2 regions of the Cellulosimicrobium sp. BMG9.23 genome follow, and region 2 is predicted to be linked to the other one. Evidence: predicted binding sites of a transcription regulator. Region 2 holds the regulator's gene; the other holds the start of a gene.
What was found. Region 2 encodes HrcA, which represses chaperone genes, less so after heat shock. Its sites were predicted from a motif close to TTNGCACTCGNNNNNNNCGAGTGCNAA; they were not measured.

Region 1 (8,999 bases), on a different contig from region 2:
TCACCCGACCATTCTGCTCCTGTGGTTCGGGTGATCGTTGGTCGCCAGGCCGCGGTGGTTCCCCGGACGCGCGCGCGTCCCGTCCACCACCGCTCGTCCGTCGCCTCGCCCACGCCCCCGACGGGGTTCCGCCGTCACGTCCGCCGCTCGGTCGTCTCGCCACCACGTGGCACAGACCCGGCCGGTGCTCCGCCGGCGACCGCCTCAGGCGGTGGGCAGGTGCCAGTCGACGGGGGCGGCGCCCTGGGCGACGAGGAGCTCGTTGACGCGCGAGAACGGGCGGGAGCCGAAGAAGCCTCGCCGGGCGGAGAGCGGGCTCGGGTGCGCGCTCGCGACGACGGGGGTGTCGCCGAGCATCGGGCGCAGCGTCGCGGCGTCGCGGCCCCACAGGATGGCGACGAGCGGGGCGTCGCGCGCGACGAGGGCTCGGATCGCCGCCTCCGTGAAGGTCTCCCAGCCCTGGCCGCGGTGCGAGCCTGGCTCACCGGGTCGCACGGTGAGGACCCGGTTGAGGAGCATGACGCCCTGGTCGCTCCACGCGGACAGGTCGCCGGTCGCGGGGAGCGGGGCGCCGACGTCCTCGGCGAGCTCGGCGAAGATGTTCTGCAGGGACCGCGGCACGGGGCGCACGTGGGGCTGCACGGAGAAGGACAGGCCCATCGGGTGGCCCGGGGTGGGGTACGGGTCCTGCCCGACGACGAGCACGCGCACCTCGGCGAGCGGGCGCGAGAACGCGTTGAGGATGGCCGACGGCGCGGGCAGGTACTCGCGGCCCGCGGCGACCTCCGCGCGGAGGAAGTCGCCCGTCGCGTGGAGCTGGGGCTCCACGGGCGCCAGGGCCTCGGCCCAGTCGGGCGCCATGACGCTCGCGAGCGGGGGACGGGTCGTTCCGGGTGCGCTCTCCACGAGCACCGAGCGTAGCCCGCGCCCGGCGGGGACGAATGACACCGGTGTGGTTCGCTGCGTACCCTGGGGACGGTCCGGCCCTCGCGCCACGACGAGGGCGGCCTGTTTCGGTGACGAGAAACGTGCACGACGGGAGGGAACCATGAGCGAGGCGGCACACGTCCTCGAGGGACCCGACGCGACCGCGCCCGACGGGAGCGACGACGCGGCGTCGGGACTGAGCGCACGCGACCGGGAGATCCTCGACTTCGAGCGGCAGTGGTGGAAGTACGCGGGCGCCAAGGAGCAGGCGGTGCGCGAGCTGTTCGACCTGTCGGCCACCCGGTACTACCAGGTGCTCAACGCGCTCATCGACTCGCCGGCCGCGCTCGCGCACGACCCGATGCTGGTCAAGCGGCTGCGACGCATGCGTTCCACGCGCCAGCGCGCCCGGACCGCGCGCCGTCTCGAAGGCCTCTGAGGCGGGGCGAGCCGTGAAGAACCGGCGAACCGGACGTTTAGCCATCCGCCCCGACCGGGCTACCCTGTCGCCGTGACGAAGAGCCGCTACCCCTACGCGCCCGACGAGTTCGACGCTCCCGCGCCGCAGGGTGCGCCCGTCGGCGTGCACCGTTCGCCCCGCACCCGGTGGAGCAAGACCTGGCCGTTCCTCCTCGTGGCCGTGGTGTTCGCCGGGCTCGCGTACGGCGGCTTCACGCTGCTGTCGGACGGGAGCGGCGAGGCGCCGCCCCAGGCCGAGTCCACCGATCCGGCTGCGGGCTCGACCGAGACGCCGACCGACGCCGCGACCGAGACCCCCGCCGAGACGGAGGAGACGCCGGCCGAGACCGCGGAGCCGCCGGTCGAGGAGACCCCGGCCGCCCCGGACATCGACGCGCTCATGGCAGTGGCGGACCCGAGCGCGCTCGTCCGCGTGATGAACGACGGAGGGGGCGACGGTGCCGCGGGCATCGGCAAGGGCGCGCTCGACGCACGGGGCTTCACGAACACCACCGCGGAGGACTTCCCCGGCGAGTCCGGCCAGACGGGCAACGTGGTCTGGTACACCGAGAACCGCGGTGACACGGCGGCCGCCGTGGCGGCCGTCCTCGGCATCCCCGCGGAGCAGGTGACCCAGGAGACGCTGCGGTCGGGCGACGTCATGGTCGTCATCACGACCGAGCTCACGCCCGCGCCCTGACCTGGCCCGCGTTCTCCTTCCGTCGACCAGCCGTCGCCGCTAGGCTCGCCGTACCACGAGGCGGCGGTCGTCCCGTGGGTGACGACGCACGAGGAGATCTCGATGGCTCAGGGCACCGTGAAGTGGTTCAACGCCGAGAAGGGCTATGGGTTCATCACCCCGGCCAGCGGCGGTCAGGACCTGTTCGTCCACTTCAGCGCCATCCAGTCCGACGGCTACCGGTCCCTCGAGGAGGGGCAGGAGGTCGAGTTCGAGCTCGGCCAGGGCACGAAGGGACCGCAGGCCGAGCAGGTGCGGCCGCTCTGATCGTGCAGACGACCGTGCTGCCGAGGGTCTGACCGGGCGCGCGTGGTGGAGAACCTCGATGCGGTCGTCGTGGGCTCGGGTCCGAACGGTCTCGCGGCAGCGGTGACGCTCGCCCGTGCGGGGTTGTCGGTCCGTGTGCTGGAGGCGCAGCCGACGATCGGCGGCGGCGCGCGGACGCTCGACCTGGGACTGGCGGACGGGCTCGTGCACGACGTGTGCTCGGCCGTCCACCCGATGGCCTGGGCGTCGCCGTTCTTCGAGGCGTTCGACCTCGGGGCGCGCGGGGTCGACCTCGCCGTCCCGGAGGTGTCGTACGCCCAGCCGCTCGACGGCGGCCGGGCCGGCATCGCCTACCACGACCTCGACCGCACGGCCGAGCGGCTCGGCGGGCCCGACGGCGCAGCCTGGCGGGCGCTGCTCGGTCCCCTCGCGGAGGGGTGGCGCGACGTCGCCGCCGTCGCGCTGGGCGACAAGCGCTCGGTGCCGGGCCGCGTGCTGCGGCCGGAGGGCGCCGCCGTCGCGGCCCGGTTCGGCGCGGCGGTGCTCGAGCAGGGCAGCCGTGCGTGGGGCCGTCGCTTCGCGACCGAGGAGGCCGCGGCGCTGCTCACCGGCGTCGCCGCGCACGCGATCACCCCGTTGCCGTCGCTCGCAGGTGCGGGGACCGCGCTGCTCCTCGCGGCGCTGGGCCACGCCCCGGGCGGCTGGCCGCTCCCGCGCGGCGGATCCGGCGTGATCGTCGCGGCGCTCGTCGAGGACCTGCGCGCGCACGGAGGTGAGGTCGTGACCGGGCACCGCGTGACGTCCCGCGCCGACCTGCCCCGGGCCCGGGCCTACGTGTTCGACACCGCGCCACGCGTCGTCGCCGACGTCTTCGCCGACGGTCTCGCGCCGCAGGCGGCCGCTGCGCTGCGTCGGTTCCGGCACGGCGACGCCGCGGCGAAGGTCGACCTCGTGCTCTCGGGACCGGTCCCGTGGGCGGACCCCGAGGTGGGCCGGGCGGGCACGGTGCACGTCGGCGGGACGCGCGCGGAGATGGCGTTCGCCGAGTCGGAGGTCGCGGCCGGGCGCCACGCGCAACGGCCGATGCTCCTCGTCAGCGACCCGACCGTCGTCGACCCCGGGCGCGGCGCCGGCGGGCTGCGGCCGCTGTGGACCTACGCGCACGTGCCGGCCGGGTCGACGCGTGACGTCACGGAGGACGTCGTGGCCCAGATCGAACGCTTCGCGCCGGGCTTTCGCGACGTCGTCGTGGCGTCGCGCTGCGTGCCGGCCGCGGAGATGAGCCGGCACGACGAGAGCTACGTCGACGGCGACATCGCCGGCGGCGCGGTGACCATGTGGCAGATGGTGGCGCGCCCCAGCCTCCGGCTCGACCCGTACGCGGTCGGGCTGGAGGGTGTGTACCTGTGCTCCGCGTCGACGCCGCCGGGCCCGGGCGTGCACGGCCTCGGCGGCTGGTACGCCGCGCGCCGCGTGCTGCGGCGCGAGTTCGACGTCCGCGACGCCCCCGACCTCGGGCCGCGGTAGGAGCCGTCCTACCGCTCGGCGGCGTCCAGCTCGACGAGCGCGAGGACGACGAGCGCGGAGCTCCACGACAACGGTGCGACGGCCGCGGGCGACCCGTCGGCCAGCACCTTCTCCGGGATCGCGCCGGACGCCGTGCGGTGCTCGTCGACCCAGCGCAGCCACTCGCGCGCGTCGGCACGGTCGTCGGCGTCGGACGACGACGCGGCGGTGAGGGCGTAGAGCGTCGTCTGCGGCGTCCAGGAGATGCCGTCCTCACGCCACCCCGCTCCGGGGGCGAGACCCCCGGCCGGTCGCAGCATCTCCGTGACGGACGCCTGCCAGGCATCGTGCGCGCCGTCGAGCGGCTCCGGCTGGAAGGGCGGGAGGACGAACGCCGTCGAGGCGTCCCGCAGGCCGCCGGTCACGTGCCGCGGGTACCCCTGGCTGCCGAACGCGTCCTCGACGGCGGCGCGCAGGCGTTCTGCGGCCCCGGACGTCTGCACGACGCGCGTCCACGTCCCGGCCGTGGCCCCGACGTCGGACGCGACCTCGCCGGCCGCACCGGCCGCACCGGCCGCACCCGGCGCGCCCGTCGCGCCGGCCCCACGGGGTGCGCCCGGTGCGCCCGCCGCGCCTCCTGTCTGCGGAACCCTGCCGAGCCCTGCGCCGTACACCGTCGCGTGGCGCGGCCGTTCGGTCGTGGCCGCGGCCCGGTAGAAGTCGGACGCCGCCTCGAGCCCCGCGAGGAGGGGACCGGCGGTGCCGAGCGTGAGCGACGTCGGCTCGACCTCCCAGTAGTCGCTCGACGCCGGTGGCAGCGCGTCGGCCCCGGCGACGAGCGACAGCGCGTGCGCGGTCGACGCGTCGACGAGGGGACGCAGGCGGGCGACGACGTCGGCCCTGTCCGCCTCGGGGGCCTCGGCGACCACGACGGCCGCCGCCCACAGCGCCCAGCCGGTGCCGTCGGACTGGAGCCCGCGGTCGTCGGGGACGCCGGAGCCGTCCGGCAGGTACCGCGCGTGGAACGACCCGTCTTCCTCCTGCACCTGGGCCAGGAACCCGAGCACGTCGAGGGCGTCGTCGACGTGACCCGTGCGGGCGAGCGCCGCCGCGGTGAACGACGCGTCGCGCGGCCAGACGTAGCGCCACCTGGGTGAGGGGGCGGCCAGCGACGCTCCGTTGTCGAGCACGAGGGCACGTAGGTCGAGCAGCGCGTCCTCGCCCAGGTTCGCGTACGGCCCGCCGGCGCCCGGGACGGTGCCCGCGGCGAGCCAGGCGCGCGAGGAGGCGGCGGCGTCGGCTGCTGCGGACGCGTCGAGGAGCGCTGCGGCGTCGAGCGGTGCGCCCGCAACCTGGGCGAGGCGGTTCGCCTCGCCGTCGGCGGGGTCGACGCCCGCGATGAGCACGGCGGCGTCGAGGCTCGCCGGGTCGAGGACGCGGCTGCCCTCGAGATAGGTCGCGGCGGTGCCGGACGGCAGGCGCAGCAGCGCGCCGGAGGTGACGGCGACCCCGTCCTGGTAGAGGTCGATGTGCTCACCGACCGGTTCGGCGGAGGCGGTCGCCGCGCTGAGCCCCAGGCTCGGGACCAGCACGAAGCAGGCCACCGCACCGAGGCGCCACGTCGCTGTTGCGCGGATCACACCGCGCATCCTAGGGGAGCGTGGCCACGACGTGGACCGGCGCCGAGTTCCGCCTCGGGCGATACGGGGGAGAAGAGCCCTTCGCTGCCTTGCACTCGCAGGGTGCGAGTGCCAATAATGGCGTTAGCACTCTCCCCGTGAGAGTGACAGAAGTGACCAGCGCAGGCAGCCGCTCAGGCGGGTGCCGCGCAACAACACCAGGTCGACAGGTGAGGCCCGCCCCGGCGGCGTGACATGAACGCCGCCCGACGCGGGCCGTCCGTCGCGGGCGCCCGCCGACCGCCGAAAGCCACCAGCGGAGGATCATTCCCCATGGCAAAGATCATCGCCTTCAACGAGGAGGCCCGTCGCGGGATGGAGCGCGGGCTCAACGTCCTCGCCGACACCGTGAAGGTCACCCTCGGCCCCAAGGGCCGCAACGTCGTGCTCGACAAGAAGTGGGGCGCGCCGACGATCACGAACGACGGCGTCTCCATCGCCAAGGAGATCGAGCTCGAGGACCCGTACGAGAAGATCGGCGCCGAGCTCGTCAAGGAGGTCGCCAAGAAGACGGACGACGTCGCGGGTGACGGCACCACCACCGCGACCGTGCTCGCCCAGGCGCTCGTGCGCGAGGGCCTGCGCAACGTCGCCGCCGGCTCGAACCCGATCGCGCTCAAGCGAGGCATCGAGAAGGCCGTCGACGCGGTGACGGAGCAGCTGCTCATCGCCGCCAAGGACATCGAGACCAAGGAGGAGATCGCCGCCACGGCCGCCATCTCTGCCGGCGACCCCGCGATCGGCGAGCTCATCGCCGAGGCCCTCGACAAGGTGGGCAAGGAGGGCGTCATCACGGTCGAGGAGTCGAACACGTTCGGCCTCGAGCTCGAGCTCACCGAGGGCATGCGCTTCGACAAGGGCTTCCTCGCGCGCTACTTCGAGACGGACCCCGAGCGCCAGGAGGCCGTGCTCGAGGACCCGTACGTCCTCATCGTCGAGTCCAAGATCTCGAACGTGAAGGACCTTCTCCCCGTCCTCGACCAGGTCATGAAGCAGGGGCGCTCGCTCCTCATCATCGCCGAGGACGTCGAGGGCGAGGCGCTCGCGACGCTGGTGCTCAACAAGATCCGTGGCACGTTCAAGTCCGTCGCCGTCAAGGCCCCGGGCTTCGGCGACCGCCGCAAGGCCATGCTCCAGGACATCGCGATCCTCACCGGCGGCCAGGTCATCACCGAGACGGTGGGCCTCAAGCTCGAGAGCGCGACGCTGGACCTGCTCGGCCAGGCGCGCAAGGTCGTCGTCACCAAGGACGAGACCACGATCGTCGAGGGTGCGGGCGACGCCGACCTCATCGCGGGTCGCGTGAACCAGATCCGCAGCGAGATCGAGAAGTCCGACTCGGACTACGACCGCGAGAAGCTCCAGGAGCGCCTCGCGAAGCTCGCGGGCGGCGTGGCGGTCATCAAGGCCGGCGCGGCGACCGAGGTCGAGCTCAAGGAGCGCAAGCACCGCATCGAGGACGCCGTGCGCAACGCGAAGGCGGCCGTCGAGGAGGGCATCGTCGCCGGTGGTGGCGTCGCGCTCATCCAGGCCGGTGCCGTCGCGTTCGAGAAGCTCGAGCTCGAGGGTGACGAGGCGACCGGTGCCGCGATCGTGCGCGCCGCGATCGACGCCCCGCTCAAGCAGATTGCGATCAACGCGGGCCTCGAGGGCGGCGTCGTGGCGGAGAAGGTGCGCAACCTCCCGTCCGGCCACGGCCTCAACGCCGCGACCGGCGTCTACGAGGACCTCCTCGCCGCCGGCGTGAACGACCCGGTCAAGGTCACGCGCTCCGCGCTGCAGAACGCCGCCTCCATCGCGGCGCTCTTCCTCACGACGGAGGCCGTCGTGGCGGACAAGCCGGAGAAGAACGCGCCGGCGCCGGGTGGCGACGGCGGCATGGGCGGCATGGACTTCTGATCCACGCCTGACCCGCCTCCCGGTTCCGTCCGGGAGCACCGCAGGACATCGAGGGCCGTCGGCCGGGTTCGCCCGGTCGGCGGCCTTCGTCGTGCCCGGCCGTCGTCGTGCCCGGCCGTCGGCGCCGAACCCCGGGTTGTGTGCCGATCAAGGCCTCTGGATGCGCACAACCCGGAGTTCGGCGGGCTCCCCACGGGAGCGGGATGGCCTGCGTGGCCGCGGAGGCTCGATCCCGGCACGTGGACAGCGCCGCCGACAGCGCGGTACACACGCGTATAACGCGGTGTATACACGCCGGACACATGCGACGGGCAGGATCACCGCCATGCACCTGACACCTGGTGACACCGAGAAGCTGCTGCTCGCCGTCGCGGGCATGGTCGCCCGCGACCGTCGCGAGCGCGGTGTGCTCCTCAACTATCCGGAGACGGTCGCGCTCCTCACCACGTGGGTGATCGAGCGCGCGCGCGAGGGCGTGACCGTCGCCGAGCTCATGGTCTCCGGCCGCGAGGTGCTGGGCCGCGACGAGGTCATGGAGGGCGTCGCCGAGATGCTCCCCGACGTGCAGGTCGAGGCGACGTTCCCCGACGGGCGCAAGCTCGTCACCATCCACCAGCCGATCGCCTGACCGGCGACCCGCGCAGCAGCAGGACGGAGCCGACGATGGCGGGTATCAGCACGAGCGGGCCGGGCGCGATCCGGCTCAAGCAGGGGGCGGAGGACGTGCCGGTCGTCCTCAACGCGGACCGTACCGACGACGAGCGCCTCACGCTCGTGGTGACGAACACCGGCGACCGGCCCGTGCAGATCGGGTCGCACCTCCACCTGCCGGACGCCAACGCGGCGCTGGACCTCGACCGCGCCGCTGCGCACGGCTTCCGGCTCGACGTGCCGTCCGGCACGTCCCGCCGGTTCGAGCCGGGAGCCTCCGCCGAGGTCGAGGCGGTCGCGCTCCGGGGCCGACGCCGCGTGCCCGGTCTCCAGCGCGGCAAGCCCGACGGCGGCCGCCTCGACACCACGACGACCCCGGAGGACTGAGCGATGGTGGCGATCTCGCGCGAGCGCTACGTCGCGCTGTACGGGCCCACGACGGGCGACCAGGTGCGCCTGGGGGACACCGACCTGTGGATCGAGGTCGAGGAGGACCGCACGTTCGGCGGCGAGGAAGCCGTCTTCGGCGGCGGCAAGTCGATCCGCGAGTCGATGGCGCAGGGCTCGACGACCCGCGCCGAGGGCGCGCTGGACACCGTGATCACGAACGCCGTCGTGCTCGACTGGTGGGGGATCGTCAAGGCGGACGTGGGGATCCGCGACGGCAGGATCGTCGCGCTCGGCCGGGCCGGGAACCCCGACGTCGCGGACGGCGTGCACCCGGACCTGCACATCGGGCCGTCGACCGACGTCGTCTCGGGCGAGGGCAAGATCCTCACCGCGGGCGGCATCGACTCGCACGTGCACCTCATCTCGCCGTCGCAGATCCACGAGGCCCTGGCCACGGGGATCACGACCGTCGCGGGCGGCGG
Region 2 (8,999 bases):
GCCCTACGGACAGGTCGACCAGCCGGTGCAGATCGGCGAGGCGTTCACGTACGGCTGGAACAAGTTCACGCAGAACGCGGGCGTGATCATCGGCGGCGTGCTCACGTACGTCGCCGCGCTCGCGGTCCTGAGCATCCTGTTCTACGCCCTGCTGATCGGCACGGCCGCGACCAGCATCGACCCCGTGACGAACGAGATCAGCACCACCGGCGGCCTCGCCTTCGGGTTCGGCCTCTTCGTGTTCATCGCCGTCATGGCCGTGCTCGCGCTGCTCGTGCAGGGTGTCGTCGTCAACGTCTCGCTGCTGGTCACGCGCGGCAAGAAGCTCGAGTACGCGGACTTCTTCCGCCTGCCGAACATCGGCAACGTCATCCTCACCGCCCTGCTCATGGGGCTGGCGATCGGCATCCTCAGCATCACTTTCGTCGGGGGGCTCGTCTTCGCGTTCTTCGCCCTCTTCACGATGTTCTACGTCATCGACAAGAACCTCGGGGTGTTCGACGCGTTCAAGGCGAGCTTCACGGTCGTGAGCCGGAACCTGGGGACGGTCGTGCTGCTGTTCCTCGCGGTCTACGCCGCGCAGATCGTCGGGACGCTGCTCTGCTACGTCGGTCTGCTCGTCGCCCTGCCCGTCGCGCAGATCGCCACCGCGTTCGTCTACCGACGGCTCAACCAGGAGCAGCCCGTCTGACGGGTCTTCACGCACGAGGAGGGGAGGTGCCTGCGGACGCCTCACCCTCGTCGTGCGGAGCCGGCTCTCGAGGCCGGCCCGGCGCGCCGTCGAGCGGTGGTCGGCAGGAGCGGTCATCGTAGGACCGAGCACGTCCTCCGAGACGAGAACGAGGTGGACCCATGACGCAGGACCCCGCCGGCACCGGCGACGAGCCACGCCGCGACGGCCCCGAGCGGGCCGACGGCCCCGACGACGCTGCGTCGCCGGAACGGTCGCCGGCCGGGCCCTCGCCCGCAGAGCCCCTCCCGGGCGAACCGTCGCCGGAGGCCGCTCCGCCGGCGTCCCCGTACGGCACCCCGGCGGACACGGGCACCCCCGAGACCACCGGCACCCCGCCTGCCGCGGGCTACCCCCCGCCCGTCGCGGGGGCGCAGGCGGGCTACCCGCCGCCGGGCGCCGGGTACCCGCCTCCGACCTCCGCCCCCGGGGCCGGGTACCCGCCGGGCGCCACGCCGGGGTACCCGCCGCCCGCGAGCCCCGTGGGCGGCGGGTACGCAGGACCCGCCTTCTCCGTCGGCGAGGCGATCTCCTACGGGTGGCGCAAGGTGACGTCGAACCTCCTGCCGTGGATCCTCGTCGCGCTGATCCTCATCGCGGTCACCGTGGCGTGGAACCTCATCACCGGCAGCTTCGACCAGTTCCGGGAGGGGTACGACTTCGACGACACCAGCTTCGCGGCGCTCGGCGGGATCACCGTCACGAGCCTCGTGCTCTCGGTCGTCGGGACGGTCATCAGCTACCTCATCACCGCGTTCCTCACGCGCGGCGCGCTCGACGAGTCGGCCGGCCGGCGACCGGACGTCGCGGCCTTCTTCCGGATCGGGAACCTCGTCAACGTCCTGCTCGCCGCGCTGATCGTGGGGCTGCTCACCGGGATCGGCCTTGTCCTGTGCATCCTCCCGGGCATCGCCGTGGCGATCTTCTCGGCGTTCGTGTACTACTTCGCGCTCGACCAGGGGCAGGACGCCATCTCCGCGATCCGGTCGAGCTGGTCGGTCGTCGCGAAGAACTTCGGGTCGGTCTTCCTCCTCCTGCTCGCACTGCTCGGCATCAACATCCTCGGCGCGATCCCGTGCGGGCTCGGTCTGTTCGTGACGATCCCGCTGAGCTACGTCGCCGTCGCGTTCGCCTACCGCCGCCTCGTCGGCCAGGTGCCCGCCTGACCGACGTCGTCCACCGACCCGGCCGGACACCCCCCGGGGTCCCGGCCGGTCCCGTGCCGCGACCGTCACCGACAGGTCAGGGCGCCGTCACGAAGTCGATGAGCTCCTCGACCCGGCCGAGCAGCGATGGCTCGAGGTCCGCGTAGCTCCGGACCGTGCCGAGGATGCGTTGCCACGCGCGCGCGACGTCGGCCTGGGACGACGCCGGCCAGCCGAGCTCGCGCAGGATGCCGCGCTTCCACTCCGTGCCGCGCTCGATGACGGGCCACCGCTCGAGCCCCACCCGTCCGGGCTTCACCGCCTGCCAGACGTCGACGTACGGGTGACCCAGGACGAGCACGGTCCCCGACGGCACCGTGCGCAGCGCCGCGTCGGCGATCCGCTGCTCCTTGCTGCCCGGCACGAGGTGGTCGACGAGGACGCCCACCCGCTGCTGCGGCGTCGGGCCGAAGTCCGCGAGCGCGTCGGCGAGGTTGTCGACGCCGTCGAGCAGCTCGACGACGACGCCCTCGACGCGCAGGTCGTCGCCCCACACCTTCTCGACGAGCTCGGCGTCGTGCTTCCCCTCGACCCAGATGCGGCTCCCGCGCGCCACGCGGGCCCGCTGACCAACGACCGCTCGCGATCCCGACGCGGTCCGCGCGGGTGCGGCGGGCGCCCGGGACGTCACGGGCGCGGTCAGCTCGACGGGCTCGCCGTCGACCCAGAACCCCGGGCCGAGCGGGAACGTCCGCGTGCGGCCGGACCGGTCCTCGAGGACGACGACGTGCATCCCGCCGGACTTCTCGACGCGCACGACGGCCCCGACCCAGCCCGTCTGCACCTCCTCGACGACGAGGCCGCGCTCGGCAGCCTGGGGGCGCGAGACGCGCCGCGCGCGGTGGTGGGGCGTCGCGGGGCCCCCGAGGACGTCGGATCCGTAGCGGTCTGCAGGCACGACGACCACCCTAGGTTCGCCCGGAGCGCCACCCTGCGCTGCGACACGCGCCGTATGGTCCAGGACGCGCGGACCGGCGTGCCGGGTGGTACGACGGACCGATGACCGCGACCTCGGAGCCCGATCGGCAGCGCTGGCGCGTCCTGGCCGTGTGCCTCTCCGTGGGGTTCGTCACGACGCTCGACGTGTCCATCGTCAACGTGGCCCTGCCCTCGATCGAGGAGTCGCTCGACGCCGGGCCGAGCCAGCTGCAGCTCATCGTCGCCGGGTACACGCTCGCGTTCGGTCTGGCGCTCGTCCCGGCGGGCCGGCTCGGGGACGCGGGCGGGCGCCGTCGGCTCTTCATCGCCGGTCTGGTCGGGTTCGCGGTGTTCAGCCTCGCGTCGGGGCTCGCGCCCACCGACGATCTTCTCGGCGTCGCGCGCCTGCTCCAGGGCGTGAGCGCCGGGCTGCTGAACCCGCAGGTCGTGGGCCTGATCCAGCAGCTCTTCGCCGGTGCGGAGCGCGGCCGGGCGTTCGGGATGTTCGGGGCGACCGTCGGCGTCTCGACGGCGATCGGCCCGCTGCTCGGCGGTCTCATCCTCGCGATCGCCGGCTCCGCCGACGGCTGGCGCTGGATCTTTCTCGTCAACATCCCGGTGATCGCCGTGCTGCTGCCGTTCGCGTGGCGTCTCGTCCCGACGCCCGTGCGACAGCGCGGCCCGCGGCGACTCGACCCGGTCGGGCTCTCCCTGCTCGCGGTGATGACGGTCGCGGTCATGCTGCCGTTCGTCACGACGACGGGCCGAGGCGACGACCCCTCACGGTGGTGGTGGCTCGTCCTGGGCGCGGCCGCCGGGGTCGTGGCGGTGGTGTGGGAGCGGGGCTACCAGCGGCGGACCGGGGCCGCCGTGCTCGACCCGCAGGTGCTCGGGCTCTCGTCCTTCCGCAACGGCGCGCTGCTCGGCATGGCGTACTTCGCCGGCTTCACCGGGATCTTCCTCGTCGTCACGCTCTACCTGCAGGACGAGGTCGGGTACACGCCGCTCCAGGCAGGGCTCGTCGGGATGCCGTTCGCGGCGGCGTCCGGCGTCTCGGCCTGGCTGGCCGGTCGCGCGGTCGCGCGCCTCGGACGCCGGCTGGTCGTGCTCGGCCTGGTGCTCGTCCTGACCGGCATGGTCGCCGCGGACACCCTGGTCCGGACGCTCGGCGACGAGCCCTCGGTCATCGGGTGGGCGCTCGCCGCGGCGCTGCTCGTCGCCGGGACGGGCAGCGGCATGGTCATCGCGCCCAACCAGACGCTCGCGCTCGCCGAGGTCCCCGTCGCGAGCGGAGGCGTCGCCGGCAGCATGATCCAGGTGGGGCAGCGCATCGGGTCCGCCGTCGGCATCTCGGTGATCCTCTCGGTGTACTACGGCGGCCTGGCCGCGGGGACCGACGCCGCCCGGGCGACGGGGAGCGCGATGCTCGTGACCATCGGACTCGTGGGCGTCGCGCTGGTCGTCGGTCTGGTCGACCTGCGTTCGCGCGGAGCGGAGGCCGCCTCGACCCGGGCACCGGCCGCGTAGGATTAGCACTCGACGGGCGAGAGTGCCGACGTCCCGGGTGCAGCCCGGTGGCGTCGCGCGATCCGCAGGTACGTGGGTGCGCAGGAGGTGGACGTGAGCGAGGAACGCCGGCTGGAGGTCCTGCGGGCGATCGTCGAGGACTACGTCCTGACGCGCGAGCCCGTGGGATCGCGCGTCCTCACGGAGCGCCACGGGCTTGGCGTCTCCCCGGCCACGATCCGCAACGACATGGCTGCGCTCGAGGACGCCGGGTACATCGCGCAGCCGCACACGTCGGCGGGCCGCATCCCGACGGACAAGGGCTACCGGCTCTTCGTCGACCGGCTCTCGGGCGTCAAGCCGCTCTCGGCCCCGGAGAAGCGCGCGATCGAGACGTTCCTGTCCGAGGGCGTCGACCTCGACGACGTCATCGCCCGCGCCGGGCGGCTGCTCGCGCAGATCACGGGCCAGGTCGCCGTCGTGCAGTACCCGTCGTTGCGCCGCTCGGGACTGCGCCACCTGGAGCTGGTCCCCGTCGGGCAGGACCGTCTGCTCGTCGTCATCATCACCGACACGGGTCGCGTCGAGCAGCGCACGCTCGAGGTGGGCAGCGTCCCGGACGAGGGCACGCTCGCCGAGGCCCGCGCCCGGCTCAACGCGGCCGCCGCGGGCAAGCGGCTCGCCGACCTCATCCCGGGTCTCGCGGAGATCGCCGAGACGTTCCACCCCGACGACGCCCCGCTCGTGCGGGCGGTCGGCGAGCTCGTCGCGCAGACGCTCGCGGAGGAGAGCGAGGAACGGCTCGTCCTCGCCGGGACCGCGAACCTCGCGCGTGCAGGCATGCGCTTCGAGCACGCGCTGCGCCCCGTGCTCGAGGCCCTCGAGGAGCAGGTCGTGCTCCTGGGCCTCCTCACGGAGATGGCCGCCGAGTCCGGCGTCAACATCCGCATCGGTCACGAGAACCGGCTCGAAGGGCTCGTGGAGACGTCCGTCGTGACGACGGGCTACGGTAACGACGGGGACACGGTCGCCCTGGTCGGCTCCATCGGTCCCACGCGCATGGACTATCCCGGGACGATCGCGGCAGTCCGCGCGGTCGCCCGGTACCTGTCGCGGGCGCTCGGCACGTGACCGGCACCTGACCGGCGCCTGACCGGCGCCTGACCGGCACCGCACCGACGACCACAGACGACCGACCGACGACCACCGAACCCGCCGGGCCCGACTCCGGCGCCCGGCACCAGCAGAGAGTGACGTGTGAGCGACTACTACGAGATCCTCGGCGTGGCCCGCGACGCCAGCCCGGAGCAGATCAAGAAGGCCTACCGCAAGCTCGCCCGCGAGCTGCACCCCGACGTCGCGGGGGAGGAGTCGGGCGACCGGTTCAAGGACGTCGCGCGCGCCTACGAGGTGCTGTCCAACCCGGAGAAGCGTCAGCAGTACGACCTCGGCGTGGACCCGACCGCCCCCGGCGGCGGGGCCGGTGGCCCGATGGGCGGCGGCTTCGGCTTCCAGGACATCTTCGAGACCTTCTTCGGCGGCGGCCAGGCGCAGCAGGGCCCGATCCCGCGCGCGCGCCGCGGCCAGGACGCTCTCGTCCGCCTCGACATCGACCTCGCGGAGGCCACGTTCGGCGCCAAGCGCGAGCTCCAGGTCGACACCGCGGTCGTGTGCGGCACGTGCGGCGGCTCGTGCTGCCGCCCCGGCACCTCGCCGCGCACGTGCGAGGTGTGCCACGGTCGCGGCACGGTCCAGCGCGTCGCGCGCTCGTTCCTCGGCCAGGTCATGACGAGCGCCCCGTGCGCCGCGTGCCAGGGCTTCGGCACCGTCATCCCGGAGCCGTGCGCGGAGTGCTCGGGCGAGGGCCGTGTCCGCAGCCGCCGCACGATCAGCATCAACGTGCCCGCGGGCGTCGACACCGGGACCCGCATCAAGCTCACGTCGCAGGGCGAGGTCGGCCCGGCCGGCGGTCCTGCCGGCGACCTGTACGTCGAGATCCGCGAGCGCAACCACGACACGTTCGTGCGCCGCGGCGACGACCTGCACTGCACGCTCCAGGTCCCCATGACGGCGGCCGCGCTCGGCACCGTCCTGGAGCTCGAGACCCTCGACGGCGCGCAGGAGATCGACCTGCGCCCCGGCACGCAGCCGGGGCAGATCGTCACCCTGAAGAGCCTGGGCGTCGGGCACCTCCACGGCACGGGTCGCGGCGACCTCAACGTGCACATCGAGGTCCAGGTCCCCACGGCGCTCGACGAGGAGCAGGAGCAGCTCCTGCGCTCGCTCGCGTCGCTGCGGGGCGAGGAACGCCCCGACCCGCGTCTGTCCGCCGCGCACCCGGGCGTGTTCTCGCGCCTGCGCGACAAGCTCTCCGGACGCTGAGGGCCGCTCGTGAGCGAGTCGTGCCGATGAGCGCCCCCGTCTTCCTCGCCGAGACCGGCATCGACCGCGTCGCCCCCGGCGACCGGTACGTCCTCGACGGCGCCGAGGGGCGCCACGCGGGGGTCGTGCAGCGCAAGGCGCGCGGCGAGCGGATCGACGTCGTGGACGGCGACGGCGTGCGCCTGCGCTGTGTCGTCGAGGACTCCGACGCGGGCACGGTGACGTTGCTCGTCCAGGAGGTGGACCGCGAGCCGGCGCCGGACGTCGTCCTGACGCTCGTGCAGGCTCTCGCCAAGGGCGACCGCGACGAGATGGCGATCGAGGCGGCGACCGAGGTCGGCGTCGACGCCGTGGTCCCGTGGCAGGCGGAGCGCTCCGTCGTGGTGTGGCGCGGGGAGCGCGCGGCGAGGTCGCGCGCCCGCTGGCTCGCGACCGTGCGCACCGCGACGAAGCAGGCCCGCCGGGCGCGCCTGCCGCTCGTCGCGGAGGCCGTCGACTCGCGCGGTCTCGCGGCGCGCGCGACGGAGGTGGTCGCTGCGGGCGGGATCGTGCTCGTCCTCCACGAGGAGGCGACGACGGCGCTCGCCGACGTGCCTCTGCCGGCACCCGCGGGCGGCGCGACGGCGGCGGACGCCGCGGCACCGGAGGTGCTCGTCGTCGTCGGGCCCGAGGGCGGGATCTCCGACCGCGAGCTCGACACGCTGACCGCCGCGGGCGCGGTCGCGGCCCGGCTGGGTCCCCACGTCCTGAGGACCTCCACGGCCGGTCCGGTGGCCGTCGCCCTCCTCGCGCAGCGGCTCGGGCGGTGGGGCGTCGACCGCGCCTGACGCCCGCGCGAGGAGCGGGGGCGTGGACTAGCCTCGGCCGCATGACGAGCACCGAGACCGACTGCCTCTTCTGCCGGATCGTCGCGGGAGAGGTCCCCGCGGACGTCGTCGCGACGAGCGAGCGCTCGATCGCGTTCCGGGACATCGACCCGCAGGCGCCCGTGCACGTCCTCGTCGTCCCGCGCGACCACCACGGGGACATCGCGCAGCTGGCCGCGGCCGACCCGGAGCTGCTGAGCGACGTCGTCGCGCTCGCCGACGAGGTCGCGGGCGACCTCGCGGACGGGCAGTTCCGCCTGATCTTCAACTCCGGCCCGCGGGCCGGGCAGAGCGTGTTCCACGTCCACGGGCACGTCATCGCCGGCACCGAGCTGGGTTGGTCACCTGCCTGATCACCGCCCGCGTCGCGCGGGCCGGGGAAAGCGCGTGTGAGGCCATCCGCCGCTCGGTACGATGGAGGTGCCCCACGGCACCCGTCCTACCTCGTACCCGCCGTACCACCGTCCGAACGAAGGAGCACAGCGGCGCAAGCCGGCTCATGACATCCCTGCCACGAGACACCGCACCCGGCTCGCCGGACGGAGGAACCTCCGAACACCGGGTCGAGCACCGCATCGTCATCCCGGGCCACGTCCCGATGGTCGCGCTCCTCGGCAGCGGCGACTCCGTGCTCCGCGCCGTCGAGGACGGGTTCCCCGCCGTGGACGTCCATGTCCGCGGCAACGAGATCGCCGTCACCGGGCCGGCCGGCGACGTCGCCCTCGCGTCCCGGCTGCTCGACGAGCTCGTCGAGGTCGTCGAGGCTGGTACCCAGCTCACGGGCGACGTCGTCCGACGGTCGATCCGCATGCTCACCGCGGCGACGGCGTCGCGACCGGCCGAGGTGCTCACGTTCAACATCCTGTCCAGCCGCGGGCGCACCATCCGTCCGAAGACCGTCGGCCAGAAGCGCTACGTCGACGCGATCGACGCGAACACCATCACGTTCGGCATCGGTCCGGCGGGCACGGGCAAGACGTACCTTGCGATGGCCAAGGCCGTGCAGGCGCTGCAGTCGAAGCAGGTCAACCGGATCATCCTCACGCGACCGGCCGTCGAGGCGGGCGAGCGCCTGGGCTTCCTCCCCGGCTCGCTCACGGAGAAGATCGACCCGTACCTGCGCCCGCTCTACGACGCGCTCCACGACATGATGGACCCGGACGCGATCCCCAAGCTCATCGACGCCGGCACCATCGAGGTCGCGCCCCTGGCATTCATGCGGGGGCGCTCGCTCAACGACTCGTTCATCATCCTCGACGAGGCCCAGAACACGACCTCCGAGCAGATGAAGATGTTCCTCACGCGCCTCGGGTTCGCCTCACGGATGGTCATCACGGGGGACTCGACGCAGGTCGACCTCCCGGGCGGCACGGCGTCGGGCCTGCGGGTCAT

Region 1: a site for HrcA is predicted at 5,662-5,688, ahead of groL (chaperonin GroEL). Genes of this name have one in related genera too.

What each region holds. Positions count from the first base shown of each region.
Region 1 covers NZ_JBZGBZ010000011.1:63,426-72,424, forward strand. Annotated here, with positions in the region: gene AC4H2G_RS19045 (SGNH/GDSL hydrolase family protein) at 1-4, opposite strand, end outside; gene AC4H2G_RS19050 (uracil-DNA glycosylase) at 205-906, opposite strand; gene AC4H2G_RS19055 (DUF3263 domain-containing protein) at 1,049-1,366, shown strand; gene AC4H2G_RS19060 (LytR C-terminal domain-containing protein) at 1,439-2,086, shown strand; gene AC4H2G_RS19065 (cold-shock protein) at 2,189-2,392, shown strand; gene AC4H2G_RS19070 (phytoene desaturase family protein) at 2,435-3,919, shown strand; gene AC4H2G_RS19075 (glycoside hydrolase family 15) at 3,928-5,538, opposite strand; gene groL (chaperonin GroEL) at 5,851-7,476, shown strand; gene AC4H2G_RS19085 (urease subunit gamma) at 7,802-8,104, shown strand; gene ureB (urease subunit beta) at 8,140-8,514, shown strand; gene AC4H2G_RS19095 (urease subunit alpha) at 8,518-8,999, shown strand, end outside.
Region 2 covers NZ_JBZGBZ010000004.1:197,503-206,501, reverse strand. Annotated here, with positions in the region: gene AC4H2G_RS07585 (DUF2189 domain-containing protein) at 1-691, shown strand, start outside; gene AC4H2G_RS07580 (DUF2189 domain-containing protein) at 853-1,896, shown strand; gene AC4H2G_RS07575 (DUF3097 domain-containing protein) at 1,973-2,833, opposite strand; gene AC4H2G_RS07570 (MFS transporter) at 2,935-4,380, shown strand; gene hrcA (heat-inducible transcriptional repressor HrcA) at 4,474-5,490, shown strand; gene dnaJ (molecular chaperone DnaJ) at 5,617-6,741, shown strand; gene AC4H2G_RS07555 (16S rRNA (uracil(1498)-N(3))-methyltransferase) at 6,768-7,568, shown strand; gene AC4H2G_RS07550 (HIT domain-containing protein) at 7,610-7,960, shown strand; gene AC4H2G_RS07545 (PhoH family protein) at 8,107-8,999, shown strand, end outside.